Linked DNA regions of Bdellovibrio bacteriovorus HD100. The protein of the gene in region 1 binds, or shares a complex with, the protein of each later gene. Links are inferred from orthologs where the notes say so. Each region holds a gene or a part of one and is shown on either strand. Other genes may lie near its edges. The genes, in order: tsaB and tsaD.

What was found.
Region 2: the proteins of tsaB (region 1) and tsaD are in contact, whole or in part, in a solved structure (PDB 4WQ4), measured with the Escherichia coli proteins. The link is inferred for Bdellovibrio bacteriovorus HD100 from one-to-one orthologs.

Annotation. Positions count from the first base shown.
Region 1 is NC_005363.1:3,656,632-3,666,563, forward strand. The notes cover bases 3,813-6,553. They hold tsaB (tRNA (adenosine(37)-N6)-threonylcarbamoyltransferase complex dimerization subunit type 1 TsaB), read left to right. Parts: upstream 3,813-4,708; coding sequence 4,709-5,398; downstream 5,399-6,553. Other genes in these bases: rseP (RIP metalloprotease RseP), read left to right, coding at 3,813-4,697; BD_RS17325 (P-loop NTPase), read left to right, coding at 5,414-6,367; BD_RS17330 (helix-turn-helix domain-containing protein), read left to right, coding at 6,376-6,553. Outside these bases: tsf (translation elongation factor Ts), read left to right, coding at 1-98; pyrH (UMP kinase), read left to right, coding at 100-813; frr (ribosome recycling factor), read left to right, coding at 827-1,387; BD_RS17305 (isoprenyl transferase), read left to right, coding at 1,408-2,142; BD_RS17310 (phosphatidate cytidylyltransferase), read left to right, coding at 2,123-2,947; more of rseP, read left to right, coding at 3,024-3,812; more of BD_RS17330, read left to right, coding at 6,554-7,002; BD_RS17335 (RluA family pseudouridine synthase), read left to right, coding at 6,992-7,999; peptidoglycan editing factor PgeF, read left to right, coding at 7,996-8,694; BD_RS17345 (DNA-3-methyladenine glycosylase), read left to right, coding at 8,691-9,269; PAQR family membrane homeostasis protein TrhA, read left to right, coding at 9,371-9,932. UniProt on the Escherichia coli protein: Required for the formation of a threonylcarbamoyl group on adenosine at position 37 (t(6)A37) in tRNAs that read codons beginning with adenine.
Region 2 is NC_005363.1:589,017-599,075, forward strand. The notes cover bases 2,674-5,541. They hold tsaD (tRNA (adenosine(37)-N6)-threonylcarbamoyltransferase complex transferase subunit TsaD), read left to right. Parts: upstream 2,674-3,522; coding sequence 3,523-4,560; downstream 4,561-5,541. Other genes in these bases: BD_RS02890 (DUF4398 domain-containing protein), read left to right, coding at 2,674-2,850; BD_RS02895 (tetratricopeptide repeat protein), read left to right, coding at 2,847-3,518; rsmA (16S rRNA (adenine(1518)-N(6)/adenine(1519)-N(6))-dimethyltransferase RsmA), read left to right, coding at 4,557-5,381; smpB (SsrA-binding protein SmpB), read left to right, coding at 5,382-5,541. Outside these bases: BD_RS02880 (TolB family protein), read right to left, coding at 1-1,818; peptidoglycan-associated lipoprotein Pal, read left to right, coding at 2,010-2,516; more of BD_RS02890, read left to right, coding at 2,539-2,673; more of smpB, read left to right, coding at 5,542-5,840; BD_RS02915 (hypothetical protein), read left to right, coding at 5,987-6,673; BD_RS02925 (hypothetical protein), read right to left, coding at 6,970-7,611; BD_RS02930 (hypothetical protein), read left to right, coding at 7,798-8,520; BD_RS02935 (flagellar brake protein), read right to left, coding at 8,555-9,232; BD_RS02940 (SAM-dependent methyltransferase), read right to left, coding at 9,205-10,059.

The DNA.
Region 1 (9,932 bases):
CTGTTAAACGTTTCGTTCGCTTCGAACTGGGCGCTGGTATCGAAAAGAAAACCAACGACTTCGCAGCTGAAGTTGCTGCTCAGATGAAAGGACACTAGTTTGAAAGAGCCTGTTTATAAGCGTATATTGCTGAAACTAAGTGGTGAAGCCCTGGCTGGAAAGCAAGGGACTGGTATCAACACTGCAACGATCACTCAGATCGCGCAGGACGTGGCAGCGGCTTACAAGGCGGGCGTTCAAATTGGCCTGGTAATCGGTGGTGGCAATATCTATCGTGGTGTTGCCGCCTCTGCTGAGGGCATGGATCGCGCAAGTGCTGACTATATGGGAATGCTTGCGACCTGTATCAATGCCCTGGCTCTTCAGGACGCTTTGGAAAAACAAGGCGTTCCTACCCGTGTTCAGACCGCCATCGAAATGGCTGAAATTGCTGAACCGTACATCCGTCGCAGAGCGATTCGTCACCTTGAAAAGAATCGTCTGGTGATTTTCGGTGCTGGCACCGGAAATCCTTTCTTCACTACAGACACTGCTGCTTCCCTTCGTGCCATGGAGATCAACGCCCAGGTGATCATGAAGGCAACCAAAGTGGACGGTATCTACGACAAAGACCCTGCTAAACACGCTGACGCGAAGAAATTCGACAAGATCAGCTACATCGACGTGCTCAACCGCGGACTTCAGGTGATGGATTCCACGGCGATCAGCATGTGCATGGACAATAAACTTCCTATTATCACCTTTGACCTCACTGTACCGGGCAACATCCTGAAAGCCGTTCAGGGTGAGACCATCGGAACGCTGGTACATTAATAAGGAGACAGCTATGGCTATCGCAGACGTTAAAAAGAATGCACAAGCAAAAATGGAAAAGACTCTGAACTCTTTGTCTGAAGAACTTAAAAAAGTTCGTACAGGCCGTGCTCAGGTTTCCATGCTGGACGGTATCCGTGTGAACTACTACGGAACTCCATCCCCGCTATCCCAGGTGGCTTCTATCTCCACTCCGGATGCAAAATCCTTCCTGATTGCACCTTGGGAAGTCGCTATCCTTAAAGACATCGAACAAGCCATCATCAAGTCTGAACTGGGCATGGCCCCAATGAATGACGGTAAAGTGATCCGCTTGAAAGTTCCTGACCTGACTGAAGAGCGCCGTAAAGACCTGGCGAAACAAGTTAAGAAAATCGCTGAAGAAGCACGCGTAGCTGTTCGTATGGCTCGTCGTGATGCCAACGATGAAGTCAAAAAACTTCAAAAAGACAAAGCTGTCAGCGAAGACGAAGGCAAAAAAGCCGAAGCGGACATCCAGAAAGTAACTGACGATTTCATCAAGAAAGTTGATCAGGTTGCTGAAGAAAAAGAAAAAGCGATCCTGACCATCTAATCAGGGACTTTCAAAAGATCATGGGAATGCCAAAACATATTGCCATCATTATGGACGGGAACGGTCGTTGGGCTCAGCTCAAACGCCGTCCTCGCACGTTCGGGCATATCAAAGGCACCCGTGTCGCAAAAAAGATCATCACGGCGTGTTCACGCCGTGGGATCAAAAACCTGACCCTGTACGCTTTCAGCACGGAAAACTGGTTCCGCCCTCAAGAGGAAGTAAGCCTTTTGATGCTGATCCTGAGCCGTTACCTGAAACGCGAAACCGAAAATCTGGTCAAAGAAAACATCCGCTTCTCGGTGATCGGCGATCTGTCCCGCCTTCCTCTAGATGTTGCCAATGCCATCGAAAAATCCATCGAAGCCACATCTCAATGCACAGGCCTGAATCTGGTCTTTGCCTTGAGCTATGGTTCTCGCCAGGAAATCACCCAGGCCGTGCGTGATATCGCGGAAAAAGTCGCCGCCGGGGAAATCTCCCCTGCGGAAATCGACGAATCCGTGATCAACTCCGCCCTGAGCACTTTCCCGACGCCGGATCCGGATCTGATCATCCGCACCAGCGGCGAGCAGCGACTTTCGAACTTCCTTCTGTGGCAGGCTGCGTACTCTGAATTCTATTTTACAGAAGTACTGTGGCCCAACTTCACCGAGTCTCACCTCGACGAAGCCCTTCAGGCTTTTGCGATGAGACAACGCCGTTATGGCAAGGTCTCATCCAATGACAACAACCATGAAAAGCTTCCTAACTAGAGCGGTTTCGGCCCTTATTGCCCTTGCGATCATCATCGGACTTTATGTCTCGTTGGGGGTTCTGGGACTGAAAATCGCCGTGGGTCTGATTGTTGTCATCGGCAACTGGGAACTGATCGGCATTTTGTTCCACAATGAAAAATCCAAAGTCATAAAAACTCTTTTCCGACTGATGACCTATGCCGTGTTCGCAGCGTCGATCACTTCTTTGAGCATGGGTTCCATCATCTATGCTTTGGCGACCATCGTGATGATCATCACAGTTCTTTTGTCTTCTCACAAAGAAGGCAATCTGGAATACATGGCCTCAGCTCAGGCAAAATCTGCGCTGGGTCTGTTCTATATGGGTCTTTTGCCTTCCTTTGCTTTCCGTTTATTGGATCAGGCGTATGGACTTTACTGGTTCATCTTCCTGCTGGCGGTAGTATTTGCTGGCGACACTCTGGCGTATGTTTTTGGCGTCTTGTTTGGCAAAAACAAAGTCATGCCTTCTGTATCCCCTAAAAAATCCTGGCAGGGTTCTATCGGGGGCATCATCGGCTCTGTGGCGGCAGGTCTGATCTGCTGGTTGTTCCTGTTTCCGGAAAACAGCGTGGGTGTCTTCCTGCTTCTGGGTGGCATCTCTGGGTTTGTGGGCCAGTTCGGAGACTTCTTCGAATCTTTGCTAAAACGTGTGGCGGATGTGAAGGATTCGGGCAAAATCATGCCAGGTCATGGTGGTGTCTTGGATCGAGTCGATGGGGTCCTATTCGCAAGTCCTGTTGTTTTGGGCGGAGTTTTGATTCTATCTCATCTTTTGTCCTAAGAGAAACGTCGAGCCCCCCAGGAAAAATCCCTTAATTTTCTACCCCTTAATCCTTGGCTCACTCTAGAATGGACCAATGGATATTTTCTCATTCTTACAATCTGGTTTGTCTGCAATTGTTCCATTTGTCATCCTGCTGGGGATCCTGATCTTCGTTCATGAGCTGGGACACTTCCTTGTCGCCCGCTGGTGCGGAGTGCGTGTTGAAGTCTTCAGTCTGGGCTTTGGAAAAAAGCTGCTGACCTATAAAAAAGGTGACACCACTTATGCGCTTTCATTGATCCCGCTGGGTGGATACGTGAAAATGTTCGGCGAACAAAACGGCGAAGGCATTTCGGAAGAGGACAAGAAAGTCTCTTTCACCCATAAAAACGTATGGCAGCGTATCGCCATCGTTCTGGCCGGTCCGTTGATGAACTTCTTCTTTGCGATCCTGGTGTTCTTCACCGTGGCCCTGATTGGTGAAGATGCCAAGATCCCGGTTCTGGGTGATGTGGCGAAAGACTCCCCGGCTTACACGGCGGGCTTCCGCTCGGGGGATCAGATTGTTTCCATCAACCAAAAGCCGATCACCACCTGGGAAGATGTCCAGCGCACCCTTTCCTTAAAAGAAAGTCATGACCTGCACATCGATGTCGATGTGAAACGTGAAGGCACGGGTGAATCCCTGACGGTTTCCACCACCGCCAAGCCGGAACCAAATCCAAATGTTCTTTCCAGCTATGAATACATGGCCAATGTGGAAGGGATCTCTCCTTATTCTGCGGGCACAACGATCGGGGTTTTGGAAAAATCTCCGCTGCATGCTTTGGGTCTGCGCACCGGTGACACCATCACCAGTATCAATGGCGTAAAGGTTTCTTACTGGAGATCCTTGGAAGACACTTTGGCAAAATTCAGCGCCAAAGAGCCTTTGACGTTGGAAGTGATGGGCATGCGCGAAGGCGACAAGGCCGACAAAACCATCACCGTGACTATGGCGCCGATTGAATCCATCAAGGCGTTTTCACTGGCTTCTTTGGGTCTTGAAAGTTCCGAATTGTATCTGTCCCGCGTGATTGAAGGCTCCCCGGCTCAGGCCGCAGGTCTTCGTGCCGGGGACCGTCTGGTGACTATCAACAAGATCACTTTGTCCAAGTGGGAAGATGTCCTGAACAACATCAAGTCCTTCGATGGCAAAAATCCGGTGGCGTTGTCGGTTCTGCGTGAAGGCAAAACGATCGAACTTGAAATCACTCCGAAGATGACCACACAGATGACCGCTTCCGGTGCCGAGGAAAAACGTTATACCATCGGTATTTCGCCAATTCCGAACATCGCTATGCCGGAACTGATGACCCTTCGTTCTTCCAACCCGGTGGATGCTTTGATCCGCGGCACAGAAAAAACGTGGGAAGTCTCGGTCATGACAGTCATGAGCTTTGTTCGTTTGTTCCAGGCCAAGATCTCTCCGAAAAACATCGGTGGTGTGATCTCTATCGGTCAGGCGGCCAGCGAAACATTCAAGATCGGTATCACTCAGTTCCTGCAGATGATGGCTATTATCTCTGTGAATCTGTTCATCCTGAATTTGCTGCCGGTGCCGGTCCTTGACGGTGGTCACCTGGTGTTCTATGTGATTGAGCTGGTCAAAGGTGCTCCACTGAGCATGAAGAAAATGGAAATCGCCCAGCAAGTGGGTCTGGCGATTTTGATGAGTCTTATGATCTTTGCCCTGTTTAATGACTTCACCCGCTTGTTTGGTCTATGAAAATACTAGCTATGGAAACCAGCACCGCCGTCGGCGGTGTTGCCATCATCGTGGATGGGAAAATTGTCGCCGAGGAAACCACTTTGCGACAAAAAACCCATAGCGAAATCATCTCTCCTTTCACTGAACACTGCCTGCAAAAAGCCGGATTAAAACTTGAAGACATCGACGTCTTTGCCGTGGGCCAGGGCCCGGGCAGTTTCACCGGCATCCGTGTGGCCGCCAATGCGGGAAAGACTTTTTCCTACAGCTTCAACAAACCTCTAGTCACAATTGATTCTTTGGTTCTGTTGGCTGAACGCGCGCGCGGATCTGACAAACCGGTTCTGGCCATCATCAATGCCTATAAAAACATGGTGTACACCGGTCTTTTTGATATGTCCGGTGAGGAACCGAAGTATCTGAAAGGCCCGGCGGCCATTCCCGTTCGGGAACTTTCCCAGCACATCAGTCAGGACGTCCTGGTCGTTGGTGACGGGTGGGAGGCTTATCATGAGTACTTCCCCGAAGAACTTTCCAAGAAAATGCATCGCGATTCCACCCTGCCGGACTATCCGCTGGCGACCACTTTGGGTCTGATGGCGGAAGCCCGTGCAAAAAAAGGTCAAACTTTGGACTGGAAATCGTTTGTTCCTCTTTATATTCGCGCCTCTGAAGCCGAAGAGACAAAAAAAGGGATTCTTATCTCACCATTGAAATAGCAAGAGGATGCAACCATGGATAAGGCTGTATTGGAATTCAAACCGACCCACGCAAATAAAGACCATGACACCAAACTATGGGTTGTCGCTTCCGGTAAAGGTGGTGTGGGTAAAACGTTTGTATCCTCTTCCCTGGGCATGACTCTTTCCAAATTGGGCCACTCCGTCGTGATCGTGGATCTGGATCTTTCCGGTTCCAACATCCACACTGTTCTGGGTTTGAATCCTTCCCACATGAATATCCGTCACTACTTTGAAGGTGCTAAAACCCTGCAAGAGCTGGTGATCCCGACTCCGTATCCGCATCTTTCTTACGTTCAGGGCTTCTGGGATTCCTGGACACCGACTGATTTTTCCCACAACCAGATTCAAAGCCTGATCCCGCAGCTGAAAAATCTGCGTGCTGATTATGTGATCGTGGACCTGGGGGCTGGGGCTTTGGAAGCTCACCTGGAGCTGTTCAAAGTCGCTGATGAAAAGTTCCTGATCACGACTCCGGAACCAACCAGCATCGAAAAGACTTATCGTTTTATTGAATCCTTCATGTGCTATTCCCTGCGTGAAAATTCCACGCCGGATGCTTACGGCAACATGATTTCCACTTTGCGAAATCACCGCCAAAGAACTTTGAGCAAACCGTTTTCTTTCCGCTCTTATCTGAAAGAAGAAACCGGCATTCACTATGACTTCTTTGAAGCTCTTTCCTCAACACCAGTTCGTTTGTTGGTGAATACGTCCCGCAATCAGGCCAACGATGACTTGGGTCACTCGATGAAAAGTGTCTGTAACAAGTACTACGACCTTGGTATTGATTATATCGGTGCGATTGATTATGACAATGCGGTGTGGCAGTCCGTGCGTGTGAGAGAACACGTCCTTGTCGCACAACCCTTCACTCCCCTTGCAGGACAATTTTTGGCAACCTGCAAACAACTTATTGCTCCAGAGGAGCTTCGCGCCGTAGTATAATAGCTACGATGCAAGCGACGTCTAGATACAACTATTACGAAGTCCTGGAACTCACAGCCAACGCCCCTCAACATGAGGTGACGACGGCCTATGAGCGCGCTCGCTCGACTTATTCCGGGGACAATCCGGCGATCTACACTATTTTCTCTGAACAGGAAGCCCGTGAGCTTCTGGTTGTGATCGAAGAGGCCTATCAGGTTCTTGGTAACAAAATCCTTCGCAATATCTATGATCAAAGACTTTTGTCCGGCCGTTCTTCTTTGAACGATCTGACATATGAGTCCATCCTGGAAGCCAGCAAGCAGGTTTTCCCTGAAACCAAAGTTGAAAAACCAGCAGCGGCTTATCAGAAGGATGAATCCTTTGAAAAAGAAATCGCCGCCCGCACTGACTGGGATGGCGCTTTCCTTAAAAAGGTTCGTGAGTACAAAAAGATCACCACTCAACGCATGAGTGAGATCACCAAAATCAATTCCTACTATGTCACAGCCATTGAAAACATGGATCCGGGCAATCTGCCGGTTGTGGTTTTCGTTCGTGGTTATGTGGTGCAAATTGCCAAAGCTTTGGGTCTGGACGAAAAAAAGGTCGCCGACTCTTACATGACACACTTTAAAAACAAACTTGGAAAATAAGAACAACACGACTATTTCGGTCACTGCCACAGCAGAGATGAGTGGACTTCGCCTTGATAAAGCGATGGCGCTTATTCCTGAAATCGGCACCCGTTCTCGCGCAAGCCACCTGCTTGAAAGCAACTCGGTTCTGCTAAACGGGAAGCCCGCCAAAGCCTCTGTCGCCATCAAAGAAAACGACCTGATTGAAATTCAACTGCCAGAACCTGAACCGACCGAACTTCAGCCCTTTGATCTGAAGCTGGATGTGCTGTTTGAAGATGAAGATCTGATCGTCATCAACAAACCCGCCGGCCTTGTTGTTCACCCGGCGGCGGGACATGCGCATGACACTTTGGTGAATGCATTGATCCATCATACGGATGATCTTTCCATGAAATTTGGCGAAGAACGTCCCGGCATCGTGCACCGCCTGGATAAAGAAACCAGCGGCATCATCGTCATTGCCAAAAACGACAAAGCCCATGAATCTCTGACTTCACAGTTCAAAGAGCGCAGCACGCATAGAATTTACTATGCTGTGTGCCTGGGCACCGCCCGCACTCTGTCCGGCAGTGTTCGCAGTTTCCTGGCCCGCCACCCGGTGGATCGCAAACGTTATGCTTCTGTACTGGGGGATGACCGCAAGCCCCTGACTGATCCGAACGACGATCCGGGTCTGGGCAAATGGGCTGTGACTCACTTTGAAGTGCTGCAAAGAAAAAGCGGCATGAGCTATCTGAAACTAAAACTTGAAACCGGACGGACACACCAAATTCGTGTGCACATGTCTGAAAGCGGCCTGCCGATTGCCGGTGACACTTTGTATGGAGCCGATCGCAAGATCAAATCCATCGAAGCCCGCGCGACCCAGGAAGACCTTCGCACTTTACCAAGATTCCTGCTGCACGCAGCAGAACTGGGTTTCACCCATCCCCGCACCAAAGAGCGCATGTTCTTCACAAAGGACTGGCCTGAAGATGTTCTGGTGCTGATTAAAAAATGGGGTTTACTGTGAACCTGGAAAAAACCCCGCTTGGATATGAACTCAAAACCCCGCATATCACGGCTTTCTTCGGTGGGGCTGCGGCTCCGCTGGCGGACTTAAAATCCGCGTATCCTCAGTTTGATTTTGTCCGTCTAAAACAAATTCACAGCGATGCCGTCATTGAAAGCAAGGACAGTTCTTTGGACTATCAGGTGCTAGGGGACGCGCATTTTTCCCGCACCAAAAATCTGGCCCTGTGTGTGATCACCGCTGACTGTGTGCCGGTGCTTTTCTATCATCATGGCACTGGCTTAGTTTCCGGTGTTCACGCCGGCTGGCGCGGAGTTGCCAACAGAATTATCCCCAAGACCGTACAGAAACTTATTTCTGAAGGCGCTGTGGCTTCAGAGCTGGACGTGATCATCGGCCCACACATCCAGAAAAACAGTTTCGAAGTCGGAAACGACGTGCGCGATCAGATTCTTTCCAGCCTGGGACCTTTAAGCCCGGCGGAACGCGCTCAGTACTTCCAGAATCTGGAAGACGGAAAGTCTTTGATGGATTTGAATCTTGTCGTGCGCACCCAGCTTGAACAAGAGGGGATCGTCCTAGAGCGCTTGTTTGACCTGCATATTGATACGGTCACCAACAATGAATTTCATTCTTACCGCCGGGACAAAGAAAAGTCCGGGCGCCAGATCAGTTTCATCTGCCGAACCTCATGATACTGCCACAAGAATTTTACTTTGAAGACACGACCCTGGTGGCTCAGTCTCTTCTGGGAAAAGTTCTGAATATCCGCACTGACAGTGGAATCCAAAAAGCCCGCATCATCGAAACCGAAGCCTATCTAGGCATTGAAGACCCCGCCTGTCATACATTTGAAGACCGTCGCACCGAACGCACCAAATCCATGTATCTGGATGGCGGGCATTCTTATGTGTATATGATTTATGGAATGTATTTTTGCCTGAATTTTGTGACCCGCACCCATCAACACCCGGAAGCGGTTTTGATCCGTGCGGTGGAACCTTTGCCAGCACAGGAAAATCTGCGCAAGAAAGATTTAAAAACCAACGGTCCGGGCAAGCTTTGCAAGTACTACGGCATCACCCGAAAGCATGACGGTCTGAAGCTGTGGAAGAAAAGTTCTGATCTGTATGTGACGGACGAGGACTTCAAAGTTTCCAAAAAACAAATCATCCCCACGGCGCGTGTGGGTGTTGATTATGCCGGTGAAGCGGCAAAATGGCCTCTGCGTTTCTATCTGCGCGATCATCTGTTCGTTTCTAAAAAGTGATCAATTTACTGGACCGCTAAAATTTTTTGTTCATTCTGGACACACCAATGATGATAAGCTGGACTTATACGGAACAGGTTTAATTCAGCAGGTTTTAGGGAATGATTCAGAAGATCGAACATGGAGAAAGACTCAACGTCGTCACCCACGCCATCGGAGCGTTGCTGGCGCTGGTCGGGTGTGCTCTGCTTCTTGGGCTTGCAGCCACAAAACATGACACCTGGAAAATCTTCAGCTTCGGTGTGTATGCGGTTTGTACTGTCGGTCTTTACTGCATTTCAACCATCTATCATGGCACCCGTGGTGAAAGAAAAAAACTATATCGCCGCTTAGACTATATCGGCATCTATCTGAAAATCGCCGGCGGTTACACGCCGTATGCGCTGCTGGCTTTGCGCGGAACTTTGGGTTGGGTGATTCTGGGAATCGTCTGGTCTTTAGCGGTGGTGGGGATTTTCTGGGAACTTCTAAATCCGAAAAACCGTCTGCCTTCACTGCTTTTGTATTCCACCATGGCCGTGACGATCTTCCCGTTTATCAAATACCTGATGGATGCGATTCCGCCGATGGGTTTTGCGATGATCATCGCGGGCTTCATCAGCTATGGCATCGGCATGATCTTTTTCCTGAATGACGAACGCATCAAACACGGCCACGGCGTGT
Region 2 (10,059 bases), 3.1 Mb from region 1 along the record:
GGCATTCTTGGCTTCTTCTTCGGCCTGTGGGTTGCGTTCAGCTTTGCTGTAGCGATCCCCCATCAAAGAGCTGACCTGAGGCAGAGTGTTCGGTGTTTTCTGCCATTCATCGGGTTTGATTGCCGAAACACGCAAGCCTTGGGAGGTCATCTCGGTGACAAAGATCTCTTTGTTCAAAGGATCCATGTCGGCGGTGAAAAGGGCGGTCAGGGTGTGGGAAATCGGGCGGACGTTTTTAAATTCTAAATCTGACAAATAAAGATTCGGCACGCCGTTTTTGGCCGAGGCAAAGATCACACCATCGGCCGTCTTTCGTGCAAAGCGGGCGTTGGGGTAATCCGTCAGCACCGCTTCGGAAGTTTTGGTTGAAATGGAATAACGGTGCAGATTTTCACGGCCATCTTCGGTGCGCAGGGAAAACACGATCGTGTCTTCGTCCAGGAACGTCGGATAGGATACACGCTGCTGCATCGGCGGGGAGAAAAGCAATTCTGATGACGGATTCTTTTCGCCAGTCAGGCGAAGCAACCCCAAGTGAGTGCGATTGCCATCCAGTTTAACGAACACCACCTGGTTGCCTGACGGGGACACGGCAGGTTCACGTCCACGAAGTCCCTTGGTCAGGGCCTTGGCTTTTCTTTCCCCCAGCTCATACACGAACAGGTCGGAATATCTTTGGATGCGGTTGGTGTAGTCGATCTTGTCGTAAATCAAACGCTTGGAATCCGGGAACCAGCTGATGCGCTGAATGCTTCCCGTTGGTGGGCCGTCTTTTTGGGTGGCCGGGATGAAGCTTTCACTAAACCGTTCAATGGTGTCGGTCATGCGCGAATCCAGGAAGCTTTGACCTTCCTTTTCTTTGGTCAGGATTTTCACCGCGCGGGAATTGCCGTCATCTTCGGTGATCAGGGCCAGATGTTTTCCGTCAGGTGAAATCGCCGGTGCACTGACCGATTGGAAGTTGTTTTGCGGGGTGATCGTGGCAGTCGGTGAAACTTCGCGCAGGGTTTTTAGCTGCTCCAGGGCGCGCAGTTCGGTTTCTTTCATCATGCTGTCGTATTCAGAGCTGTAGCTGGCCCCCAAATAGTCCCGAGCCGGGGTTTCAATAAAGTACGGAACCCGGCCGCCCTGGCGTTCGTGCAGTTCGCCGACAACTTTGGTGCCTTTGTCTGCGATCATCTGACTCCACATCAAAGAGCCAAACAGATAAGGCCGTGCCCCTTGGGGCCAGGTGTAGATGTTTTCGTTGGCTTCGGCGATATCAAATTCATGCAGGGTTTTGGCGTCGACCATCGCCCGCAAGGTGGCATCCTGATAGTGCGAACGCAGACGGCCGTGATCAGACAGGCGGGTTTCCATTTCTACGGCCACACCCTCTTTCCACCACTGGGGCATCAGGATGTTCGGCGCGATGATGGTTCCAAAAACCGCACGCAGGGGTTTCATGATCCCGTTGGCGGGTTCGAACGTCAGGATGTGGGTGTATTCATGGGCCAGAAGCTCAAACGCCCAGTCGCCTGTATCAGAAAGACTTTCTTCGGGGCCGGGCAGAACCGGATAGACCATGATGTGTGGATAGGGGATTCGGGTGGCGTATCCATTTGTGACATCGGTTTTGTCGTTGATAATGACGATTGTTTTGTCAGGGCGGGAATGAAAGTAAGAGCGAAGTTCTGAATAGGCTTTCTCTAATTTTTCCGCATACAGGTACCCGAGGTCCTGCTGCTCGGCATTAAAGATCACCTCGAAGTGAGGAGTTCTGAGGGTTTTCCATTTTAACTGCGGAGGCACTTCAAGTTGTGCCTTGGCTTGGGACATTGAAAGTAGAATTGTCAGAAATAGAGACGCCAAGCTGTAAACTGCGGAGTATTTTTGCATAAATCTCTGTTCGTGGTCCGGCTGTACAGCAACGCAACATCAATTTTGGAAATCTAAGGTTTGACAATGAGCTGCTATAAATTAAAGTTTTTAATGTTATAATAACGACTCTAAGTTCATAGGAGGACATCATGGTTCGTAAATTGGCTCTTGGTCTTGTTGCCATCGCATTTGTAGCAGGTTGTAAAGGAAAACAAACTCAGTCTGATCAGTCTATCGAGACTTTGCCTACGGGCGGTCAGTCCACAGCGATTGACTCCACTCCGCTGAATTTTGATCCAATGGGTTCTGATTCCGGCAAGATTTCTGGTTTGGTAACTGTTCACTTCGGTTACGACAAATCCAGCCTGGATGCTTCTTCCAAAAAAGATATCGCGACTAACGTCGAGTGGATGAAGGCAAATCCTTCTGTTCGCGTTCAAATCGAAGGTCACTGCGATTCTCGTGGTACTATCGAATACAACGTGGCTTTGGGTGAAAGACGTGCCAACGCGGTGAAAGCTTACATGGTATCTTTGGGTATCGCGGCTGACCGTTTGAGCACTATCAGCTACGGTAAAGAAAAACCACTTGAGACTGGTGACACTGAAGCTGCATGGGCGAAAAACCGCCGTGCGAACTTCGTACCTGCTCAGTAACATCTAAGCAGAAAGGCGCAGAGTGAACCTACAGAGACTTTTCATCGGAGTTTTGCTTTTCACGGTGATCGTCAGCTGTCAAACTGCGCCTGTTCCCCTGGATGACTATTCCTTAGCTCGAGCCGCACTGGATGCGGCTCGTTCTGTTCAAGCGGCCCGCCATTCCCCCGGATACTGGCATCAGGCGGAAGAAGCCTATCGTAAAGGCCGCATCTATTTCGAAGACCGTGATTACGGCAAAGCCAAAGAACAATTCATCCGTGCCCGCATGGCAGCTGAAAAAGCTGAGAATTCGGCTCGTTTGATTCGTCAAAAAACTGGAGATGTCTTATGAAGTTGATCATTCTTGTTGTCGCCGCCGCGACTTTGCTGACGGGCTGTTTGAAAACCCGCACCGATGTTCGTGAAAATGAGCAACGTCAGGTGATGCAGCAACAGGTTGTGACATTGCAAAAGACCAATGCGGATGCTTCCGGCCGTGTGGCCGACCTTGAAGAGCAAATGCGTGAGCTGAACGGCCGTGTGGATGTGGTTGAAAACAAGCTGGGTTCCAGCCATTCAGGTGTGGAAAACGCCCTGAGAAACTCTCAGCAGCAGAATCAGGATCTGAACGGCAAAGTGGCCATAATGCAAGAAGCCCTCACAACCATGGAAAAACAAATCTATGCGTTGAATGCCGAAGTAAATGCCCTGCGCGCTGAAAAAGCCGCGGTTCAGGCTGAAAAGTCCGCGAAACAGGCTAAAAGGGACGCTTTTGAAGCGGCTCAGGAGTTCTTTGGTAAAAAAGACTGGAAACAGTCCATCCTGAACTTCCAAAAGTACCGTGATGAAAACCCGAAAGGTCCTAAGTTTGCCGATGCGACCTATAAAATCGGGGTGTCCTTCCAGGAATTGGGTATGAAAGACGAGGCAAAAACCTTCTATGACGAGGTGGTCAGCAAGTTTCCGAAGTCAGAAGAGGCTCGTCGTGCTAAGATCCGTTTGAAGGGTTTAAAAAAGTAATACTGTGATTGAAAGAGTTCTCGCCATTGAAACCAGCTGTGATGACACCTCTGTCGCGATCGTTGATCGTACCGGCTGGGTTCACTCTGTGGTGGCGGCCTCTCAGGATCTGGATCACGAAATCTATGGCGGCATCGTCCCTGAAATTGCCGCCCGCAACCATTCCATCGCTTTAATTCCATTAATCGAAGAAGCCTTTAAGAAAGCCAACATGAATTGGTCTGACGTGCAGGGTATTGCCGTCACCAATCGTCCGGGTTTGATCGGCGCTTTGATTGTGGGGCTGGTGACTGCGAAGTCCTTGTCTCAGGCAAAACATTTGCCTTTCTTGGGTGTGAACCACCTGGAAGGGCATTTGCTGGCGCCGTTTTTGCGCGATGATAAATATGCTCCACCGGAAGATTTTGGTTACCCATATGTGGGTTTGGCGATCAGCGGGGGGCACACAAGTTTGTATCAAATTAAAGGACTGGGCGATTATCGTATCTTGGGTGCTACCAAGGATGATGCGGCCGGGGAGTGTTTCGATAAATTTGCAAAGATGGCAGGCCTGGGGTTCCCGGGTGGAGTGCGCGTCGATCAAATGGCCAAGGCGGGGAATCCGCAGGCTTTCGAATTCCCCCGCAGCATGATCCATGATGACACTTTCGACATGAGCTTCTCGGGATTAAAATCTTCCGGCCAGCGCATGCTTGAACAACTGGGACCAGAACTTGTGCAGGAGCGTCTGCCGGATCTGTGCGCCTCGTTCCAGGAAGCCATCGTGGATGTCCTGATCGCGAAGCTGGATCGGGCGGCGAAAGTCTTCCGCTCCAAGCGTGTGATTCTGACCGGCGGGGTCAGCGCGAATTCGCGTCTTCGTCAGCGGGCTCAGGAATGGGCCGACAAAAAAGGTTATACTTTGGTGATCCCACCTCTGCGTTACTGTACTGATAACGCCGCGATGATCGGTTACGTCGGTGCTTTGCGCATGGCTCGCGGTGAAGTGTCGGCTTTGGATCTGGGACCGTCCCCTCAAGCTCTTGCATCGGATTTTAAATGAGTTATTCACGCGAACGTCTGCAGCGCGCGCAAGAAGCCATGGGCATTGCCGCGAAAAAATCTTTGGGCCAGAACTTTCTGGTCAGCGACACGGTCATCAATCGTATCATCGATCAGGTGAAGGCCTTTGCGCCGGAAGAACTGGTCGAAGTGGGCCCCGGCCCGGGGGCATTGACGGATCTGTTGTTAGAGCTGAATCTGCCGCTGCAGCTGATTGAGCTGGACTCTGCCATTGCGGCTTACTGGCGCGAAAAAGGTTTGACAGTGATTGAGCAAGACGCCCTTCGCTTGGACTGGAAGCAGTTCTATACCGGCAAGCGTGTGGTCTTTGTCAGCAATCTGCCGTATCAGATTTCATCCAGCATCGTGATTGAGCGTTCGTTGGAAAATGAAGGTGTGGCAGCGATGGTGCTGATGTTCCAAAAGGAAGTCGCCCAGAAAATCCGCGGCACTGTGGACAGTGATCTGTACGGTCTTTTAAGTGTCTATGCACAAGCTTTCTGGAAGATTGAAACCGTGACGGATGCCGGTCCAAGGGATTTCCAGCCGCCTCCAAAGGTGGCCAGCCGGGTGCTTTCTTTCGAACGTATTGAGTCTGAGGTCAAAAACCGCAAGGCTTTCCTGACATTTGTAAAGTGCGCCTTCGCGCAAAGACGCAAGCTTTTGAAGAAAAATTTGTCTGGTCTTTTAAGTCAAAAGAAGCTAACTGAAGAGCAAATGGTCGGCTGGTTGGCCGAGCTGGGCTTTAAAGAAACGGCCCGTGCTGAGGAGCTTTCTCCGAAGCAGTTTGTGGCCCTGTATAAGCATTTTGGATTTGAGTAAATGAGCGAAAACATCCTGATTGTTCATGAGAACAAAAAAGCACGCTTTGACTACACGATCGTGGAAACCTACGAGGCGGGTCTGCAGCTTATGGGCAGCGAGGTGAAATCCCTGCGCAATAAGGATGTTCAGTTGAAGGATTCCTACATCTCTTTCAAAGGGGATGAGGCGTACCTGCAAAACGCGCACATCGCGGAATACAAAGCTTCCAGTTACAACAATCACGTTCCGGAAAGACATCGCAAGCTTCTGATGCACAGAAATGAGCTGGACGAAATCTTCGAGGCTTTGCGTGAAAAAGGCTATTCCTGCGTGCCGCTGAAGATCTACTTCAAAAACGGCCGCGCCAAACTTCAGATTGCATTGGTTAAGGGTAAAAAGACCCACGACAAGCGCGAGGCGATCAAGAAACGCGACGTTTCTGATCAAATTCGTTCATCTCTGCGACGTTCAAGATAGCGTCCGGAATGTCCGAAATCCAATAAATCGGACTGTAAAAAACTCAAAAAATGGATTTATCGCCCTCATTCCCTGTTTAAATGGATTTGAGGCCTGCTTTTCCTAGCACCGTCTCTGCATTAGTACCGATGCAAAGGAGACTGTTTATGAAAAGCCATTGCCTAAAAATTGTGTTCGCCATTTTTACACTTCCTGTATTCGCTAAAGCAGACGTAGTTGCGAATCCTGAGGTGTACAGCGCGATCGAAAGCCTCTCGAAGTACGTTCAGCAAAAGGACGACTCTTTCAATGCTGGTGTTATGTATAGAAAGATTCTGGAAAATACAGAAGAAAAGGGTGTCGTCGAAGGCTTGGCTATTCCAATTGGGAAGTTCTATTTGATGGAGAAAGACCCCGCTGCCCGTCGGAATTTGAAGGCCGTTTTGTCGGGAATTAATATTGAGGTCGAAGAAGACTCCACCGCAGAAGATCAATCAAATAGACATCACCGCAACAATCAAAATCTTGTTATTGATAGAGACAAATGTGTCGCCACCTGTATTGATGACGTTATCGATGGGGCCCGCGATGGTGCTGCTATTGGAACTGCAATTGGCATCGGAGGAGGGCCTCAAGTTGGGGCTGCAGGAGCGGCGGGTGGGGCCGTGATTGGCGGGGCGCTGGGGGGAGTGAAGTGCTCTAGGAAGCCTGAGTGCAATGACGACAAATCGAAAGATGTTGTTTCTCCAAATGCCCAAGATCGCGCTCGTGTTTACTTTACGGTGGAGGGCAATATGCAAACGAAGATGAGAATTGTTGTGAACAATGGTCATCGAATTCCAGGAGGATTCTAGTATGAATTCCAATGTTCGAGCTTGGTTGCTTCAAAACGTTCAGGTTCCGATTTGGGTTGTACTAGTTGGTGTGCTAATGGGAGTGGTTCTGCCTTCGTATGCCAGCAGGTATGGGCATTCGTTGATCTTCCTTGTAATCACTTGCCAGTTTTTGCGAACGGAAGGTGTCAGTCCATCACTTGCTAAAGTGAATTGGGCGCTGCGGTTGATTCTGGGTGGCCTATGGGCATTCGGACTTGCCTGGAGTCTTTACATCGGAAAGTAAAATGAAAAAGCCCTCTCCGGAGGGCTTTTTTTTATGAAACGCGACGTTTCTGATCAAATTCGTTCATCTCTACGACGTTCTCGTTAAGGATAAACTCTTCTTTGATGCCCAAGCGGGCCCGTTTTTCAGACAAAAGGTGTTTCCAGGCGGCATAGGCCTCGCGGTTTTGTGGATCGATGCTGAGCTTTTCCAGTAGCTTCAGTTCGGTCTCGGTGTTGGCTTTCAAAGCACGATAGAAATAGTCATAAGTCATGGACAGGTCGCGGAAGTCGTCTTCTTCCGGCAGGTGATAATCCGGAATATGCCACTGCCCCAGCATCAGCTGGTGCATGTGCTTTTCCATCGCCACCAGCGGGGACAGCAGGTTTTTCGTCATGCGGATCACCAGGAACAATGTGACCCCGGTCAGGAGTACAAAGCTTGCCGCCAGGAAGATCTGCAGCCAAGTGATCTCGCGCTCCAGATGCTGAACCAGCGTGGGGTGCGTGTCGTAAGCAAGACTTTTGAACAGTTCGTAGTTCTGATTGATGAAGTAATAAGCCGGAAGCAGGAACAAAATAGCGCCCCCCGCAACGGCCGTGATCATGTACCAGCAATACTTGTACTGGAAGGCTTTGTTCAATATGAAGCGGCGGGGACCCTGTCCCTGAGGCACGCGTTGAGGTTCGATCACTCTTCTTCCATACAACATATGTCCCACTTATCGGCGGGTTGTGTTTTGTGTAGAGTCCAATTATTCTCAAAAAGAAGCAAATTCACGGAGGACAGCATGAGTTTATCACCGGCTTTCGCAACTGCGGGGTCCAAGCCGCAAGATACATTGAGACTAAGGTCTCATGAAAATCAGAGACTAAGGTCTTTGATTTACGTTCTTTTTCTTACCTTGGTCGTCCTGCTGTCAGCGATTGAGTCCCGCGCTCAGAACGAAGGTCCTGAATCGACCACTCTGGTCGATGAAAGTTACTCTTTGAAAGCCGACCGCGAGGCTTTTGAAGAGCTTCGTAAAAACATCCCGGTCAATGTAAAAAAAGACAACGATGAAAAGGCCTTCATGGATGGTCTGGTTTCGGATTTGTCCCGCACACCTTCCGAGGTGCGCGGCAAGTTCAGCTCTATCGTGAACAAGAAGCGTGATCTGTTTAATAAGGACATGACCAAGGCGCGCGAACAGTTCGGCAAGATTCAGAAAAAAGAGCGTGATGAATTCACCAAGGACTTGGCGGAAAAACGCAAGGCCTTCGCCAAAACCAAGTCGACATCCGATGAGCGCAAAGAGTTCTATGACGAACACGAATCCAAGCGCAAAGACTTTTACGAAAGCCAGAAAGAAAAGCGCGACCAGTTTGAAGCCGACATGCGCGACAAACGCAAGAATTTCGACGACTACATCCGCTCAAAGACCGACGAATTCAATCAGCTTCACCGCGATTACACCAAGCGCTTTGAAGAAAATAAAAAAGCCCTGGCTGATCAGAAAAAACAAGCCGAGTTAAAAAAGAAACAACAGCAGCAGGATCTGGAAAAAGAATACGAAGCGATCCGCAAACAGGATCCGACGATTCTCGGACCCACCGGCGAATAACGCGCTGTAGGTGTAAAAAGTCACCAGGCACCTTTTAGCGGCGGAAGACTTCTTTGTGGATTTCTAGGGTGATGGCGAAGAGTTTGTTTTCCAGGATTGTTGGCAGGGGGGTGAACTCGATGCCGAAGGTTTGGATGACCTTGTTGCCGTCGTCGACTTTGATGTGGCGGACTTCGCCTTGAACTTCGATCGGGCTTCTTTTGCCGATCAGGAGGTGACCTGTGACTTTGTCGCCGGTTTTCATCAGCGGAGCATCCAAACGGTAAACCACACGGCAGCCCTGACTGCTCAGATCGGCCAACTGGCCGGTGATTTTCTGGGGTTTATCATTCACCAGAATAATGTTGTAGAAAGCCTGATATCCATCCGGGATGCGCACGCGATAGTTTTGGCGGCGTTGCAGATGATACAGCTCCTGTGGAACTGGAATCAGAACCTTGCCGTTGACAACTTGGGCTTTGGATTGGAAGTAATATTTTTCACCACCTAAGAAAAAGTGACCCAGGTATTCTTCCTGATCCTTCATTTGGGTTGGCGATTCAAAAGTGCACTCCAAAGCCTGGTGTTTGGAATTGAACAACACCACACGCAACTTACAGATAGAGTCTTCCGTGCCCTTGCACAGAAACTCGCCGCGGGCTTTGGCCATATCATCCCAAAGTTTCGCTCTTTCGTCAGCGCGCGCTATGAGCTTGAAGGTGCTTTGATCCATACCGTGACCTCGTGCTTATTGTGGTGCAAGTGCTGTATACGTACATTCTCGAGCGCCAGAAACTTTTTCAAAGTCTCGTAGTCGGTCTTACCTTGGAATTTTATCGTGCAAACGAAGTTTGAGCAAAGTCCTGAAGCTTGCCAATTTTGAACCAACTCGAGCAATTTCTCGGGATAGCAGATGATGTCCGAGAAGAACCAATCAATGGCCCCAATGTCCTCGGGCTTCACGTTAAAGGCATTGGTCTTCATGAACTTCACGCCAGGCAAAGCGGCGATGTGCGGCTCCAGCGGGGCGCGGTCGATACTGACGACCTCACAACCCACGGTTTGCAGCACCCATGTCCAGCCCCCCGGGCAGCTGCCAAAGTCCACAACCCTCTGGCCTTTTTTGGGTTTGATACCATAAACGGTGAAAAGTTCCCACAGTTTCAGGTACGCCCGAGATGGAGGATTCTTTTTGTCTTCATTGAACTGAACGTCCCCTAATGGAAACGGCGAGTTCGTGGTTGGCGATGCCAAAAGCGTGTTTTTATCCAGCAGCATCCAGGCACCCAGATTGTTGTCCGGAAGTGGATCCAGAAAGTTGATCACGCGCGGGCGCAGTTTCGGGAGCTGGTCCTGAATCAGTTGGGCACGACGGTGATTTTCAATGGTGTAGGGGGCCCACAGTTTGCCTAGGGCCTTTAATGCCTTGGCGGCCTGGGTGATGGATTCAAAAGGAATGATTTGGGCATCAAGCCAAATATTTTGGGCCCATACAGGATTCTGCAGGGGCCCATCAGTAAGTACCAGATTTCCGTGAACTGATTTTACGTATTTAAGTTC